Regions from separate parts of the Nocardioides massiliensis genome, predicted to be linked through region 1. Evidence: predicted binding sites of a transcription regulator. Region 1 holds the regulator's gene; the other holds the start of a gene.
The links. The regulator LexA, encoded in region 1, represses DNA repair genes until DNA is damaged. The targets are predictions, from matches to a motif close to TCGAACANNTGTTCGA.
Positions count from the first base shown of each region.

Region 2: J2S59_RS14485 (HNH endonuclease signature motif containing protein) is a predicted target of LexA. The motif match lies at 7,252-7,267, and genes of this name have one in related genera.

Region 1 is NZ_JAUSQM010000001.1:2,564,994-2,573,819, forward strand. Features, by position in the region: gene J2S59_RS12660 (NAD-dependent succinate-semialdehyde dehydrogenase) at 1-1,054, opposite strand, end outside; gene J2S59_RS12665 (ABC transporter substrate-binding protein) at 1,344-2,732, shown strand; gene J2S59_RS12670 (carbohydrate ABC transporter permease) at 2,833-3,795, shown strand; gene J2S59_RS12675 (carbohydrate ABC transporter permease) at 3,792-4,751, shown strand; gene J2S59_RS12680 (GH1 family beta-glucosidase) at 4,755-6,149, shown strand; gene J2S59_RS12685 (LacI family DNA-binding transcriptional regulator) at 6,146-7,207, shown strand; gene lexA (transcriptional repressor LexA) at 7,204-7,932, opposite strand; gene J2S59_RS12695 (LysM peptidoglycan-binding domain-containing protein) at 8,208-8,549, shown strand; gene J2S59_RS12700 (lysoplasmalogenase family protein) at 8,706-8,826, opposite strand, start outside.
Region 2 is NZ_JAUSQM010000001.1:2,902,238-2,911,063, forward strand. Features, by position in the region: gene J2S59_RS14450 (Ig-like domain-containing protein) at 1-397, shown strand, start outside; gene J2S59_RS14455 (IS1380 family transposase) at 518-1,897, shown strand; gene J2S59_RS14460 (hypothetical protein) at 2,190-4,211, shown strand; gene J2S59_RS14465 (3'-5' exonuclease) at 4,208-5,374, shown strand; gene J2S59_RS14470 (hypothetical protein) at 5,371-5,856, shown strand; gene cmtR (Cd(II)/Pb(II)-sensing metalloregulatory transcriptional regulator CmtR) at 5,958-6,317, shown strand; gene J2S59_RS14480 (cadmium resistance transporter) at 6,314-6,913, shown strand; gene J2S59_RS14485 (HNH endonuclease signature motif containing protein) at 7,278-8,678, shown strand; gene J2S59_RS14490 (TetR/AcrR family transcriptional regulator) at 8,708-8,826, opposite strand, start outside.

The DNA of each region.
Region 1 (8,826 bases):
CGTCGCCGTCGAGCGCCCTGCCGCCGGCGGCGATCCGGGCGCCGGCACGGGTGGCGTCCTCGATGAGCTCGTGGGCCTTCGCCACCGCGTCGTCGTCGATGAGCGGGCCGAGCGTGGTGTGCTCGTCGAGCCCGTGGCCGGGCACCAGGGCGCTCATGCGCTCCGCGAGGGCGCGGGAGAAGTCCTCGGCGAGGTCGGCATGGACGAGGAAGCGGTTGGCGGCGGTGCAGGCCTCACCGACGTTGCGCATCTTCGCCGTCATGGCGCCGTCGACGGCCGCCTCCAGGTCGGCGTCGGCACACACGACGAACGGCGCGTTGCCGCCGAGCTCCATCGACGTCCGCAGGACCTGCGCTGCCGACTGCTCGAGCAGGGCGCGGCCGACCTCGGTGGAGCCGGTGAAGGTGAGCTTGCGCAGCCGCGGGTCCGCCAGCAGCGGAGCCGTGACCGCCGAGCTGCTCGAGCTGGTGATGATGCCGAGGACACCGGGGGGGAGCCCGGCGTCGAGGAGGATCTGCCCGAGCAGCAGGGACGTCAGCGGCGTCGCCCCGGCGGGCTTGAGCACGATCGTGCAGCCGGCGGCCAGCGCGGGCGCGATCTTGCGGGTACCCATGGCGAGCGGGAAGTTCCACGGCGTGATGGCGTAGGTCGGTCCCACCGGCTGCTTCATCGTCAGCAGTCGGGTGCCACCCGTGGGCGCGGTGGACCAGCGGCCGGCGATACGCACGGCCTCCTCGGAGAACCAGCGCAGGAACTCGCCGCCGTAGCTGACCTCGGCCTGCGCCTCGGCGTACGGCTTGCCCATCTCCGCGGTCATGACCGTGGCGACGCTCTCGCTGCGCTCCTGGAGCAGGTCGAAGGCGCGGCGCAGGATCTCGGCGCGTTCGCGCGGGTCGGTGGCGGCCCAGTCGTCCTGGGCGGCCGCGGCGGCGTCGAGGGCGGCGACGGCGTCGTCGGGAGTGCCGTCGGCGACCTGCGCGAGCGTCTCCCCGGTCGCCGGGTCGCTCACCACGAAGGTCTCGACGGTCTCGCGCCACGCGCCGCCGACGAGCAAACCGTGGGGGACCTGGTCGACCGCGCGGGTACGGCGTTCGGCGGCGGCTGCGGAGAGCGGGTGCGGTCGGACGGCGGGGCCGGAGGCGGGGCCCGTGGGGGTGGAGGTGCTCACGGAGGCGACCGTACCCCGGCCTCGGCCGCGGGACGCGTTATCGCATCGTTACCGTGCCGGTCATTGCGTTTCGGCAACGTAAACGTTTACATCAGAGGGTCATGCGTGTGTGACGGACGTCTCGACCGCTCCTTCGGTGGTCGCCCGTCGACCTCAAGTCAAGGGAGTCAGATACATGCGATCCATCCAGTTCAGGCGGGCGCTCGCGACGGGCGCCGTCCTCGTGCTCGCAGCCGGTCTCGCGGCGTGCGGCGGCGACGACGGCGACGGCGGCGAGACCAACACCGCCGGTGGCACCTCGCCCGGCGAGGGCAAGGCCGAGTGCGAGGCGCTGACCGAGTTCGGCGACCTCTCCGGCAAGACCGTCTCGGTCTACACCTCCATCGTTGCCCCGGAGGACCAGCCCCACATCGACTCCTACAAGCTCTTCGAGGAGTGCACCGGGGCCCAGGTCAACTACGAGGGCTCGAAGGAGTTCGAGGCACAGCTCGTCGTGCGGGCGCGCAGCGGCAACCCGCCGGACATCGCCTACATCCCGCAGCCCGGTCTGCTGACCAGCCTGGTCAACGACACCGGTGCCGTGGTCGAGGCGCCCCAGAGCGTCGCCGACAACGTCGACGAGTTCTTCGGTGAGGACTGGAAGGCCTACGGCAGCGTCGACGGCACCTTCTATGCCGCCCCGCTGGGCGCCAACGTGAAGTCGTTCGTCTGGTACTCCCCGCAGATGTTCAACGAGAACGGCTGGGAGATCCCGGAGACCTGGGACGACATGATGACGCTGTCCGAGGAGATCGCCGGCACCGGCATCAAGCCGTGGTGCGTCGGCATCGGCTCGGGCGAGGCCACCGGCTGGCCGGCCACCGACTGGCTCGAGGACGTGCTGCTGCGCGACGGCGGCGCCGAGGTCTACGACCAGTGGGTCGACCACGAGATCCCGTTCGACGACCCGGCGGTGGTCGAGGCGCTCGACCGTGTCGGCAGCATCCTCAAGAACCCCGACATGGTCAACGGCGGGTACGGCGACGTGCAGTCGATCGTGGAGACCACCTTCCAGGAGGGCGGTCTGCCGATCCTCGAGGGTGAGTGCGCCCTTCACCGCCAGGCCAGCTTCTACGCCGCCAACTGGGGCGAGGCCAAGCCGGACGTGAAGATCGCCGAGGACGGCGACGTGTTCGCGTTCTACCTCCCGCCGACCAACGACGAGAACGGCTCGCCGGTCCTGGGCGGTGGCGAGTTCGCGGCCGCGTTCTCCGACCGTCCTGAGGTCCAGGCCTTCCAGACCTACCTGGCCAGCGACCTGTGGGCCAACGAGAAGGCCAAGGCGACTCCCGACGGCGGCTGGGTGAGCGCCAACACCGGTCTCGACGTGGCCAACCTGGTCAGCCCGGTCGACCAGCTCTCCGCGGAGATCCTGCAGGACCCCGAGGCGGTCTTCCGTTTCGACGGTTCCGACCTGATGCCCGGAGCTGTCGGTGCCGGTTCGTTCTGGCGCGAGATGGTCGCCTGGGTCGGCGGCAAGAGCTCCGAGGACGCCCTCGCGGACGTCGAGTCCTCCTGGCCGTGATGCGTGCGTGGGGTCCGGCACCTGCGGGTGCCGGACCCCACGGCGTACCCCCTGTCCTGTCGCGCTGTCCTGGCGCGCCTCGCATCGAGGAGGAGGACCTGTGTCCACCGGTGAGAAGTTCGTCCAGCTCCTGATCGTCATCGGCCTGTTCGTGGCCGTGATGGCAGTGGTGCTGGTCCTGACCTCTCGGGTCCGCTCGCGGATCGGCGAGGTGCTGCAGACGGCCGCGTTCCTGCTGCCCGCGGTCGCCCTCCTGGCCCTGGGGCTGCTCTACCCCGCCATCCGCACGATCATCGAGTCCTTCCGCGACCGCGCCTCGCGCGAGTGGGTCGGGCTGGAGAACTACCGGACGATCTTCACCGACGACGCGTTGCTGCAGGTCCTGCGCAACACGGCCGTGTGGGTTCTCGTCACCCCGGTGCTCGCCACCGTGATCGGCCTGGTCTACGCCGTGCTGGTCGACCGGGCACGCTTCGAGAGGTTCGCCAAGGCGCTGATGTTCATGCCGATGGCGATCTCGCTGGTGGGTGCCTCGCTGATCTGGAAGTTCGTCTACGCCTACCGCGAGACCGGCGCCGCCCAGATCGGCGTGGGCAACCAGATCCTCAAGGGCCTGGGCTTCGACACCTACCGCTTCATCAGCACCGAGCCGTGGAACACGCTGTTCTTGATCGTGGTGATGATCTGGGTCCAGGCCGGCTTCGCGATGACGATCCTGTCGGCGGCCATCAAGGCCGTGCCGGACGACATCGTCGAGGCCGCGCGCCTCGACGGCGTCAGCGGGTGGCGGATGTTCCGCTACATCACCGTGCCCAGCATCCGCCCGTCGCTGATCGTCGTGCTGACGACGATCACGATCGCCACGCTGAAGGTGTTCGACATCGTCCGCACCATGACCGGCGGCAACTTCGGCACGAGCGTGCTGGCCTATGAGTTCTACTCCCAGGGCTTCCGCGCGTTCAACAACGGACTCGGTGCGGCGCTCGCCGTGCTGCTGTTCGTCCTGGTCATCCCGATCGTCGCGTACAACGTCCGCCAGATGCGGAAGGTGGAGGCCCGATGAGCGCCGCGTCCCCCGTCGTGCCCGCCGACGCCGAAGGGCTGGCGCCGGCGCCCCCGCCGGAGCGGTCCGTCACGGCCGAGGCCAAGCGCCGCCTGACCTCCCCGTGGGCCTCGCTCGCGGCGCTGGTGATCGCGGTCCTGTGGACCGTCCCGACGGCCGGGCTCCTGATCACCTCGTTCCGCCCGGTCGGCGACATCAACTCCAGCGGGTGGTGGAGCTTCTTCACCGACCCCAACGTCACGCTCGACAACTACCGCGCGGTGTTCACCGGCGACGACGTCGGGCTGAGCACCTACCTCGTCAACTCCATCGTCATCACGCTGCCGGCGGTGATCATCCCGATCGCGCTCGCGACCATGGCGGCGTACGCCTTCGCGTGGATGAGGTTCCCGGGTCGCAACGTGCTCTTCGTCGCGGTCTTCGCCCTGCAGATCGTGCCGATCCAGGTCACGATGATCCCGCTGCTGAGCCTCTACGTGAACCCGCCGTTCGGGCTGCCGCAGCTGGCCGGGGCCGACGCTCCCGGCGGCGGCTTCTACACGATCTGGCTCTCGCACGCGATGTTCGCACTGCCGCTGGCGATCTTCCTGCTGCACAACTTCATGCGCGAGATCCCCGGGGAGCTGGTGGAGTCGGCGCGCGTCGACGGCGCCGGCCACGCCCAGATCTTCACGCGCATCATGCTGCCGCTGATGGTCCCCGCGATCGCGGCGTTCGGCATCTTCCAGTTCCTGTGGGTCTGGAACGACCTGCTCGTCGCCCTCGTCTTCGGTGGCGGCAGCCTCAACATCTCGCCGATGACCGTGCGGCTCGCCGAGCTGTCCGGCACCCGCGACCAGGCCTGGCACCTGCTGTCGGCCGGCGCGTTCGTGTCGCTGATCATCCCGCTGATCGTGTTCCTCGCACTCCAGCGCTACTTCGTCCGCGGACTCCTCGCAGGAAGCGTCAAGGGCTGACCCGTGCCGAACTCCCGACCAGCCGGGCTGCCCGCGCCCGGCCACTTCACCTATGGCGTCGCCACGGCGTCCTACCAGGTGGAGGGCGCCATCGGTGCCGACGGCCGCACCCCGTCCATCTGGGACACCTTCACCCAGCGACCCGGGGCGATCCGCGACGGCTCCGACGGCTCGGTCGCCTGCGACTCCTACCACCGCCTCGACGAGGACCTCGCGCTCGTCGCCGACCTCGGTGTCGACCACTACCGGTTCTCGCTGGCCTGGCCCCGGATCCTGCCCGGCGGCACCCGCGCCGCCGGCGTCGAGGAGCGCGGTCTGGACTACTACGACCGCCTGGTCGACGGCCTGCTCGAGCGGGGCGTCGCGCCGATGCCGACGCTCTACCACTGGGACCTGCCGCAGGTCCTCGAGGACGCCGGTGGCTGGCTGGCCCGGGACACAGGTCGCCACCTCGCCGAGCTCGCCGAGGTCGTCCACGCCCGGCTCGGTGACCGGGTCGGCATGTGGGCCACCCTCAACGAGCCCTACTGCTCGGCCTACCTCGGCTACGCCGCTGGGATCCACGCGCCGGGTCGCCGTCTCGGCACCGGCGCGCACGCCGCGGCCCACCACCTGCTGCTCGGGCACGCCTGGGCCGCGCAGGCGCTGCGCGACGCCGGTGCCGACGACGTCGGCATCGTGCTGAACCTCGCCCCCATCTGGTCGGAGCGGCCCGAGGCCGACGCCGTGGCCGACGGGGTCGACGCGATCCGCAACCGGGTGTGGCTGGGCCCGCTCACCGACGGTGCGTACGACGACGGGCTGCTCGCGATCGCTCCCGAGCTCACCGACCCCGCACTCGTGCAGGACGGGGACCTGGCCGCGATCGCCGGCAGCGCGGAGTGGATCGGCATCAACTACTACAACCCCGAGCGTCCCGACCTCGCTCGCGAAGGCGACCCGACCGACGGCGTACCCGTCTATCCCGGCGTCGAGCGGCTCGTCCTGCGTCCGCGGGGGCCGCTGACCGACATCGGCTGGGAGGTCGACGCCCAGGGCATGACCCAGGTGCTCGTCGACACCCACGAGCGCACGGGCCTGCCGGTGCTGGTGTGCGAGAACGGCGCTGCCTACCACGACACGCTCGCCGAGGGTCGCGTCGACGACGCCGCTCGGGTCGACTACCTGCGTGACCACGTGGCCGCGGTGGAGAAAGCGCGCGCTGCCGGTGCCGACGTCCGTGGCTATGTCGCCTGGACCCTGCTCGACAACTTCGAGTGGGCCGAGGGCTACACCCAGACCTTCGGCATCGTGCACGTCGACCGGTCCACGCGTGCCCGCACCCGCAAGGCCTCCTTCCACTGGTACGCCGAGTACCTGCGCCAGCGGCGTGACGCGAGGAGCTCCGAGGAGTCGTGACCGGGATCCGCGACGTCGCGCGCGAGGTCGGCATGTCCACCGCGAGCGTCTCGCGTGCCCTGCGTGGCCTGCCGGGGGTGTCGCCGGCGACCCGGCACCGGGTCCTCGAGGCCGCGCGTCGGCTGGGCTACGTCGCCTCCCCTCAGGCGGCCGGGCTCGCCAGCGGCACGACCCGCACGATCGGCGTCGTGGTGCCGTTCGTGACGCGGTGGTACTTCTCCTGGATCGTCCAGGGCGCCCAGGACCGCCTGCGCGGCGAGGGCTACGACCTGCTGCTCTACAACCTCGGCGGCAAGGAGAGCGCGCGCGAGCGGCTGCTCGCCACGCGCTACCTCGCCAAGCGGGTGGACGCCCTGCTCGTCCTGGCGCTCACCCCGACGCCGGAGGAGCAGGAGAACCTCCGCTCCTGGGACCTGCCCGTCGGACTGGTGGGGGCGGAGGCCCCCGGCTTCTGCTGCGTCGACATCGACGACGTCGGGGTCTCGGCCCAGGCGGTCGACCACCTCGTCGAGCTGGGGCATGAACGCATCGCCTACGTCGGCGGCGGCCTCGAGGACACCCTCGACCACCGCGCTCCGCGGCTGCGGGCCGAGGGCTGGCGAGCAGCGATGGCTCGCCACGGACTGCCGCTGGTGCCGGGCTACGACGAGGTCGGCGACTTCACGATGGCGGGCGGCGAGCGGGCGGGGGAGCGGCTGATGGAGCTCGCCGACCCACCGACGGCGATCTATGCAGCCTCCGACGAGATGGCGATCGGTGTCCTGCGGGCGCTGCGGCGCGCGGGGCGGCGTACGCCCCAGGACGTGTCGGTGATGGGCGTCGACGACCACGAGATGGCGTCGTTCCTCGACCTCACCACGGTCGCGCAACCGGTCTACGAGCAGGGCGAGGCGATCACCGCGATGCTGCTGGCCGCGCTGCGGGGCGAGCTCGCAGCAGAGAGCCCGGCGGGCAGCCCGGCGGGGAGTCCGACGAACCAGGGCAGCGCGACCCGTCGGACGTTCCCCACGACCCTGGTGGTGCGCAGCAGCACCGCACCACCGGGCGGGACCGGCTAGACCCGGCGCAGGACCGCGGTGACCTTGCCGAGGATCGTGGCGTGGGTGCCGTCGATCGGCTCGAAGGCGTCGTTGTGGGGCAGCAACCAGACCTGACCGTCGACGCGGCGGAAGGTCTTCACCGTCGCCTCGCCGTCGATCATCGCCGCCACGATCTCGCCGTTCTCGGCGGTCGGCTGCTGGCGGATGACGACGTAGTCACCGCTGCAGATCGCGGCGTCGATCATCGAGTCGCCGCTGACCTCGAGCAGGAACAGCGTGCCGTCACCGACGAGCGTCTTGGGCAGCGGGAAGACGTCTTCGACGCGCTCCTCGGCGAGGATCGGCCCGCCGGCGGCGATACGTCCCACCACGGGGACGTAGGCGGCGCTGGGGCGGTGGTCCCCGATGCCGGTCTCGTCGACCGATGCCTCGCTCGCCGGCCCGACCGAGCGGCGCCCGGCCATGGCATCGGGTAGCAGCACCTCGAGGGCGCGCGGACGGTTGGGGTCGCGCTTGATGAAGCCCTTCTCCTCCAGCGTGCGCAGCTGGTGGGCCACGGAGGACGAGCTCGCCAGCCCGACGGCCTCGCCGATCTCGCGCATGCTCGGCGGGTAGCCGCGCTGCTCGACCGACTCCACGATGACCGTCAGCACGCGCTGCTGGCGCGGCGTCAGGCCCGTGGCGTCGGGGGGTCCGTCGGGGAGCTCGCTGACGCTGGCGCGGGGACGCTTCGGGGCTGCCATGAGGCGAACCTAGACCTCCGGGCTGGTGCAGATCAAACATCTGTTCGAACGGCGTGTCGTCCCGGTGGCCGCCGAGGCGTTCGAACATTTCTTCGGTTCGGTCCTTGCGTTGTTCGAACAGGTGCTCTAGCGTCGTACGTGTGTTCGAACGAACAGGCTCTCGAATGCAGGCCCACGCCGTCGGTCCGGCTTCTCGCCGGCTCATGACTGTCGGTGCCGACCACTAGACCTCGTTCCGACCGATCCACCACCCGCTCTCTTCCCCGGAGGCATCCATGAGCACCTTGACCCTCAGCCCCAGCTTCACCCCCGTCCGCCGTCCGGCGCCGATCCGCCTGACCCGCCGCGGTCGGCTCGTCGTCCTGGCGGTCTGCCTGTTGGCGGCGCTGACGGTCTCGATCGTGGTCGGGGGCCAGTCGGTCGCCACCCGCGACGCAGGCACCCCGGTGCCCACCCGCACCGTGGTCGTCGGCGCCGGCGACACGCTGTGGGAGATCGCCTCCGACGTCGCCGCCCCCGGCGAGGTCCGCGCGATGGTCCACCGCATCGAGAAGCTCAACGCGCTCGAGGGTGCCGGCCTGCAGGTCGGCCAGGAGCTGGCCATCCCGCTCGGCTGATCGAGCCGCATTGGCGTCCCTCGCGACCACGCGGGGCGCGCACCTGATTTCTCGTCGGGCCTCCCTCGACCCGGGGTCCGACGAGAGGGGAAGACGAGGGGCGGGCCCGGGGTGGGCCCGCCCCTCGTTGCATGTCCTCCCTCTGTGCGACGAGCGTCACCGGGGCAGCGCGCTGATCCCCTCGGCCAGGAGCAGCTGCGCGCTGGTGTAGCTGGCCATGACCGCGCCCTCGAGCACGGCCGGCGCCTCGGGCCAGACGTGCTCGCGCACGGCGAGC
Region 2 (8,826 bases), 340 kb from region 1:
CCCGGCGCGCCTGCGCGCCGGCACGCACCAGCTGACGGCGCGTTATGCCGGTGACACCGGTGTTGCGCCGAGCTCGACCACCGCGACCCTGCGCGTCGCCAAGGCCGCATCGCGGGTCGTCGCCAAGGTCGCGAAGAAGCGCGTCAAGGTCGGCAAGCGCGTGCGTCTGAACATCCAGGTCGGCTCGCCGGTCAAGGGCGTGCGTCCCACCGCCGGCACGGTTCGGGTGCAGATGCGCGGGTTCGCCAAGGTCGTCAAGATCAACAAGGCCGGCAAGGCGCGCGTCGTCCTCCCGGCGCGCAAGAAGGCCGGCAACTTCAAGGTCGTCGTCACCTACCGGGGTGCGGCGAACTTCAAGGCCGCCCGCACCACCGCCGTTCAGCGCGTCGCGCGCTGAGCCCTGATCCACCGATGGGTGGAGAGTTGAGCGTGGCGTAGAACGAGAATGCCCTTGCTGGGCGAGAGAATCGGAGTTACCACACACACGATTCCGGGCCGAGCAAGGGACACCTCGTAAGTGAAAGCCTCTCACACGATCAGGCCCGTCTTCGATGATCCGAACTTGGTGTCGGCCGCAGGTCTGGTTCCGGCGCTTCGGTTGGCCGAGTCGGCCGGCCTGCACGATCTCCTCGCGCAGCGACTGACGGTGCCTTCGCCGAATGCGGCGACGAAGGCGACCAGCGTGGTGGGCGGGATGCTCGCGGGCGCAGACAGCATCGATGACCTGGACCTACTCCGGCACGGCGGGATGGGTCGGCTGTTCGGCGGGGTGCGGGCACCCTCCACGCTGGGCACGTTCCTACGTTCCTTCACCCACGGGCACGTGCAGCAGCTCGACGCGGTCGGTGGCCGGCTCCTGGCCGGCCTCGCCGACCGGGTTCCAGGACTGGTCGCTGGCGGCGATGCCGCTGAGGAGACCGCGTTCATCGATGTCGATGACACGATCCGCGAGGTCCACGGCTATGCCAAGCAAGGCGCCGCCTACGGCTACTCCCGGGTGCGGGGGCTGAACATCCAGCTCGCCACGGTCTCCACGCCGTTGAGCGCGCCCGTGATCGCTCGGGCACGGCTACGCAAGGGCAACACCGCGTCCGCAGCGGGTGCCGGCCGGCTGCTGGCCCAGGCCATCGGCACCGCCCGTGCATCGGGCGTGAAGGGCCCGATCCTGTGCCGGGCCGACTCGGCCTACTACGGATGGGCCTTCGTCGGGACCGCGATCCGCGCGAAGACCTGGTTCTCCGTGACCGCCCGGATGACCCCCAGCGTGAGCGCCGCAATCACCGGCATCGACCAAGAAGCATGGACACCGATCAAGTATCCGAACGCGATCTGGGAGGAGACAGAGCAGCGCTGGATCTCCGACGCGGAGGTCGCCGAGGTGGCCTTCGTGGCGTTCACCGGCCGCCGCAAGGCCGAGCACGTGGCCTGCCGGCTGGTTGTGCGCCGGGTCAAGCGGCTCCAGGCCCTCGCCGGCGACGGCACCGAACAAGGTGAGCTGTTCGCCAGCTACCGGCACCACGCGTTCATCACCAACTCCACCCTCGACATCGTTGAGGCAGACCAGGCTCACCGTGACCACGCGATCGTCGAGCAGGTCATCGCCGAACTCAAGGACGGCGCCCTGGCGCACCTGCCGTCGGGGAAGTACGCGGCGAACGCCGCGTGGGTCGCGCTCGCAGTGATCGCGTTCAACATCGCCCGTGCCACCGCCGTCGCCGCCAACATGGCCAAGGTCCGATGGGCGACCCTGCGCAAGCGGATCATCAACATCCCCGCCCGGATCGCGGCCACCGGCCGCCGACTCATCCTGCACCTCCCGATCCGATGGCCCTGGGCAGAGCAGTGGGACACCCTCCACGCGCTCGCGACCGGACCACCAACACCCGCCACGACGTGACCATCCAGCCCAGCACGGGCGCAACCGAGGACCCTGAAGTGGAAGAACCGGCGTAGACCGGCAGGTCCCGCACGCCCACGACGCCGCGATACCCGCCAGCGCCGAGAACGACCACTACAGAAACAACGTCGGTGGATCAGGGCTGAGTCGAACCCATCGAGCGGCCCCGCACCCGTGGTGGCCTGTTCGGCTTTTAGTGTGGTTTTGGGCGCGCCTTGTCCGGCCCTCCCGGTAGCCTTGACCCTTCGGTCAGGGCCCGGGAGGGCCGGTTCGCGTTCGGAGGGGGTCGCTGGTGGTTGCCGCCCGCGACCTCGAGGACGGCACTGCCGGTGGGACCGGCGCCGGCACGCTGTCTGGCGGAGACGTCCCGCCAGGAGGACAACTGACCGACGCAGCAGCACCGCAGTGCCCGGACCCGTCACACGCGGGGAGCCGGGTGCGCCGCCGTGGGCTCAGGGCCTCCGCGGCCGGCACGCGGCAGCGGTTCGAGTGCCTGCCCGAGACCGGAAAGCGGCACTTCTTCACCACCCCGGCCGCCGGAGCGGTCGAGGCTGGACGCTCACCGAGGCAGCGGTGCCCTGACCCGCGGCACGCCGACGCCCGGGTCCAGGGACGAGGCACGCGCACGACGAAGGCGGGCACCTGGCGGCGGTTCCGGTGCACCCGGCCCGACGGCAGCTCGCACTTCTTCCAGGTGCTCGCCTCGGCGGCCGGCACCCAGCTCACCTCGCTCGACCGCCCGCCGGGGTGCCCCGAGCACGCGGTCTCGAAGGTGACCCGGCAGGGCGTGTACGGCCGCGGCGCCACGAAGCGGCAGCGCTACCGCTGTGTCCCCGCCGACGGCACGGCGCCACACACCTTCACCCCGCCACTGGCACGGGAGGCCGTCGAGGTCGGTGTCGAGAGCTGCACGACTTGCGACGAACTGCTCTCCCCGCACCGCGGCGCGCTCACCGGCGCCCGGCACACCCCGTGGACGCTCGCGTTGTACGCCCGGGCGCTGAACGAGCTCTCGATGGGCGCCAGCTACGCGGCGGTGTCGCTGATGATGCGCGAGTACCGCGACCGAGCCAGCCGCCACCTGCTCGAGCACCATGGCGGCGGCGCGCTGCTCGACGGGCAGGCGACCGGGGCCGCGCAGTCGTACACCGCCGCGCAGGGCAAGTCCGCCTGGCACCTCGCCGCCGACCTGGTGGAGCAGTACGCACCGCTGCTGTGGCGCCCCGTCGAGCAGCAGATGCGCGACCGCGACCGGCAGCAGCGCGCCGCGAACGACCAGCAGCTCGCCGCTGCACCGAACGCCGCGCTCGCCACCCCCATCACCTGGCTGCTCGACGAGCAGCCGGTCATTTTGTCCGGCCGTCGCCGGCGCGGCCAGCAGCGGCGCCTGGAGCGGAACCAGTGGAGCTTGCTGGTGGTCGTCGAGGTCCGCTGGCACCCGGCCGAGGACCCGATGAGCTACCCGCGTCGGGAGTACCGGCTCCGGCTGGCGCGCGCCTACCCGCGCGCGAACGAACAGGCGTGGCGGCTGGTGCTGGACGAGCTCGGCGAACGCCCGGACTTCATCGTCGCCGACAACGCCGAAGCCATCAGCAACGCGGTGACGAAGCAGTACGGCGCAGGGGTCGTCGGACTGGTCCCGAGCCTGTTCCACATCCAGCGCAACCTCCGCGACGCACTGAGGAAGCTGCCAGGGGCGACCACCAAGCTCGAGGGGCGCACCGTGCTGGTCCCCGAACTGGCCAAGCACCTCGACGTGCTCGCTCGCGACGAGCTGCTCAACCTCGGCCCCGCCGACTGGACACGGTGGTGGGACGACCTCATCGGAGCCGTCGCCACGCTGCCGGCGCCCGTGACCGGAGTGCTGGAGCAGCGCCGCATCTACGAACCCCGGGTCGCGGCCGCGCTGCCCATCCTGGCCCGACAGCCGCAGCTGCCGGCGTCCAACGCCGCGGTCGAGAACCGGATCCGGCACGCGCTTGAGCCGTTCCTGGACAACCGCAAGCAGCTGTACCGCAACCTCGCCCGGACGAACTTCCTGCTCGATCTCGCGGTCGCCCGGGCCCAGGGCGCGTTCACCGACCTCGACGAGGTCACCCGGCTGCTGCGCGAAGACAACGAGGCCGCCGGCGGGTGGGCACCCGCCCCGCGCACCCTCGCCGACGCTCAACCGCCACCGCGCGCCGAGGGTGAGCCGCCACCGGTGTACTCCTCGCTGTTGAACCCGCTGCTGGTCGCCGCGCTCGCCGAGCAGCGGCTCACCCAACCACCCGTTCGGCAGCAGGGCGGGCAGCAGAGCGGAGGGCGACCGTGACGCTCACCGACGCCGGCTTCGAGCTGTTCCAGCACCTCACCGCCCGCACCTTCCTCGTGCTCGACACCGAGTACACCCGCGACCCCGACGGGGATGGCGACCGCATCATCTCCCTGGCCATCACCCCGGTTGTCGGCGGGAAACGGGTTCGCGACGGCGAGCTGTACGTCGAGATGAACCCCGGCGTGCCCGTCGACCCCCGCTCCACCGCGGTGCACGGCTTCACCACCGAGGCCGTGGCCCGCAAGCGCCGCTTCGGCTACTACGCGCCCGCGGTGCTCGACGCCCTCACCGTCCCCGACGCGGTGCTGGTCTGCCACACCGGCAGCGACATCCGGGTGCTGCGCCGCGAGTTGGAGCGGCTCGACGAGGCGAGGGCAACCGGGGACGCGACGGTGACCGTCGGCCTCGAGCAGCTGCCCGAGCTGCCCATCATCGACACCAGCCCCCTGCCGCGACTGCTCCGGCTGCCCGGCGTCGGTCAGCGCGGCGTCGTCAGCCTCGCCACCTTGTGCCAGCTCGTCGGGGTCGCCAACGCCGAGGCGCACCACGCCCGCGCGGACGCCCGCGCCACCGCCGACGCCCTGGTCAAGCTGCTCCTTCACGCCGCCGGGGCGTTCGCCTACGCCAGCCTCGAGGCGCTGCTCGAAGATCACGCCCGGGGCACTACCCACGACCCGAAGCTTCCTGGCTACATCCGCAGCCGCCGCGAAGCGCCCGTCGTCCCGACCGAGCACCTGGTCCGCCACGACTCCCCTCTCACCCACGCGGGCACTCCGGCCGAGCAGCAGGCGTGGTTGGAGCTGGCCGTGGAGTGCGTGCGGCTGCGCTGCCCGCACCTGCGCACCGAAGCCACCCTCGCCGCCCAGGAGAACGGCGCCGCGCTGTTCGACCCACTCGTCGCGCTGCTGGCCACCGTCACCGAGCCCGGCCAGGCAGGCACCCTGCTCGGCGCCGTCGCCGCGCTCATCACCGCCTCCAGCCCTGGTGCCGACCCGCCCGCGGCCGCGCCCGCGCTCGCGCACACCCGGGCGCTGCGCTGGTGGGCCAAGCAGCGGCCCAGGTCGAAGCCTCCACCCCGTGCGAGCCGTCCGGGTCTCCCTCCTGCCCCGACTGCTGGGAAGGTCACGGTTGCCCCCGCGACACGCTGTACCAGCCGGTGACCCGGATCGCGGTGCTCGGCGAGCAGGGCAGGCTCACCAAGACCGGCATCCGAGACCGCCTCTTCGGCAAGCGCGAGGACCGTCGCATCAACCGCTGGTCACCGACCCACCCGCGCGAGACCGCGTACATGGCTTGGATGGTGTTCACCTTCACCGTCGAGGAGGACCGGGTCCTCGCCGCGAACGACTACCTCGCCGCCGCGATGAGCAAGGACCTCCACCTGCACGAGCCGCGGCTGGCCCGGATCGCGTGCCAGTCGATCGCGGAGACCCGCGGGCTGACCGCAGCGAAGGAGGCCGCGGGGACGGTGCTCGCCGGCCGCACGACCGACCCGGCCTACGATGAGCTCGAACTGTGGATGACCTGGCACGAGCAGGCCGCGGTCGCCACCGCCCGGGCCCAGCAGCCGCGCACCATCACCCACCGGCGCCTCGCCCGCCCCGAAGGGCGCGTGAACCCGAACCCCTACCTGCCGCGCTGATGGACGAACCAGTCGGACATCCCAGCCGGCGTTGAAGCGCGCGCCCCCGTTCTCCCACCGCGATGAAAGAAATGTTCAGCGCACACTGTACTATTCAGCACATGCTGACCACTGCTAGCCGTCTTGACGTGATGAACAGGTTGGGTCGGGCGATGGCCGACCCCACGCGCTCCCGCCTACTCATGGCCCTTCTGGAGGGCCCCGCCTACCCCGGCGACCTCGCCCGCGACCTAGACCTGACCCGGTCCAACGTGTCGAACCACCTCGCGTGCCTGCGCGACTGCGGCATCGTCGTAGCCGAACCCGAAGGCCGACACACGCGCTACGCCGTCGCTGACCCGCACCTCACCCGGGCTCTCACTGCGCTCATCGACGTCACCCTCGCCGTCGACGAGAGCGCACCCTGCATCGACCAGCAATGTGTCCTGCCCGGGTGTGGCACCCAAGGGGCCGGCGCCTGATGCTGACCTCCGCAGCGCAGGCCATCGGCCTGTTCATCGCCACCAACATCGACGACATCATCGTGCTGTCGCTGTTCTTCGCCCGAGGAGCTGGACGGCCCGGAACCACGTCGCGCATCCTGGCTGGGCAGTACCTGGGGTTCGCCGGCATCCTCGCCGCGGCAGTGCTCGTGTCGCTCGGCGCCGGAGCCTTCCTGCCCGAGGCCGCGATCCCCTACTTCGGCCTCATCCCGCTCGTCCTCGGCCTCTGGGCTGCATGGCAGGCATGGCGCGATGATGATGATGATGACGACGACGCCAAAGTCGCCGGCAAGGCCGTCGCAGTGTGGACCGTCGCCGCCGTCACCTTCGCCAACGGCGGCGACAACATCGGCGTCTACGTCCCCGTCTTCTTGAACGTGGGCCCCGCCGCGACAGCCGCCTACTGCGTCGTCTTCCTCGTCCTCGTCGCCGCCTTGGTGGTCGCAGCCAGGTTCGTCGCCACCCGACCAGGAATCGACGAAGTCCTCGAACGCTGGGAGCACATCCTGTTCCCGGTCGTCCTCATCGGCCTGGGCCTGGTCATCCTCTACAGCGGCGGAGCCTTCGGGCTCTGATGCTTCGCCTGGCCAGCGGTCGAGCACGTGCAGGTAGCGCGGGCCTAGTCGCCGTCACCCTCGACAGGAGAACGCTCCTCCGCGCGCCGGTCACGCTCGAGTAGCGCTCGCCGACACGCCGCCCGACCGCTACCTGCCCCCGAGCTCCGCCCATCGCGTGCAGGCTGGAGCCATCGGCTCGGAGGCGCAGACGCGAAAGCGCCCCCCGGTCCGATCGGACCGGGGGGCGCTTCGATGCGCCACAGGCGCGCCGTGAACCCACACTAAAAGCCGAACAGGCCCGTGGTGGTGCGGGGCCGTTCGTCTTGTCCCCAGGTGCGGTGCAGTCCTTGCCTGGATCGAACAAGTGTTCTAGAATGGTGAGATGGATCACGGTGACGGCGTCTTCGAGGAGGACCTCCGCGAGGACTTCTGGGAGCTCTGGGACGACGGCCCGCCCCCACCCGATGCTGCGCCGTCCAAAGCCGACGACTCCATCGTGCTCGACCCCTCCGACATCGACTCCTGGGACGCCGACGAGCTGTTGGAGCTGATGGAACGCCAACGCGCCTACGCAGCGAAGTTCGCCACCGACAAACTCCTCGCCGCATCCCGGATCGCCCAGCGCTACCCAACGATGCATGACGTCGCTGTCGTGGAGGGGACCGACCCCGAGCGTCCCCGGATGGTCGCGCTGGCCGGCCCCGGAGCACCACTGGTCCACGAGCACGCGCCGTTGGAGTTCGCGGTCGCGTTGGGCGCCGGCCCTGACACCGGCCGGATGATCATGGGCCAAGCCGTCGAGCTGGCCCACCGGCTGCCGCGCCTGTGGGAGCGCGTCGTGGCCGAGCAGATCCCCGCGTTCCAGGCCCGGCAGATCGCCAACGAGACCATGAGCCTGTCGCTCGAGGTCGCCACCAAGGTCGACGAGCTGATCGCGAAGTCGACACGGCGCCTGACCAAGGCCGCCACCGAGGAGATCGTCACCGACGCCCTGCTGCTGTGCGATCCCGACGAAGCAGCCCGCCGCGAAGCAGCCGCTCAGGAGAAGCGCGGCGTCTGGCTCAACAAGGACAACATCACCGGTTCTGCGACCCTCAAAGACGTGTTCGCCCGCCTCGACGCACCCGACGCCGAAGCACTCGACGCCACGCTGGAGAGGGTCGCGCAGATCCTGCGGCGCCTCACCCCCGAGGATGCCGAACCGGTGCCGCATCAGGCGCTGCGCGCGACCGCGCTCGGGATCCTCGCCGACCCCCACGCTGCCGCCGAGCTGCTCGACACCGAGCAGCTGCGCGCCACCAAGCCCGCCACGGTCTACGTGCACCTCGAGGCCGACGACCTGGCCGCCTTCCTCGCCACCACGGGGGAAGGCACCGGCGAACACACCGGCGCCGATCATGGCGCGCGGATGGAACGCTACGGCCCCGCCACCCTGCACCTGGTGCAGCAATGGCTGCAGCGACGCGACGTGAAGCTCACCCCGGTGATCAACATGAGCAACGACGCCAGCGTCGACCAACACGACCCACCGACCTGGATGGCCGAGCAGGTCGCGCTGCGTGACGGCACCTGCATCGTCCCCGGCTGCACCCGATCAGCCCGGGCGGCAGACAAGGACCATCGAGACCCCTACGTCCCACCCGACGAGGGTGGGCCACCGGGTCAGACCCGACCATCGGCACTCGACTCACTGTGCCGCAGCCACCACCGGATGAAGACCTTCGCCGCGCCCCGCTTCCGCGCGCTGCTGACGCGAGCGCACCGCTACGCACTCGCCGCCTGAGCGAGACGAGTGCGCGAGTGCGCGCCCCGTCAGTCCGCGCCGAGCGCACGCAGCACGAACGACTCGACCGTGCGCAGGGCCTCCTCGGCGCCGGGGCCGGTGGGGAGGCGACGGCCCTGCAGAGCGGCGTGCACGAGCGGGACCACGA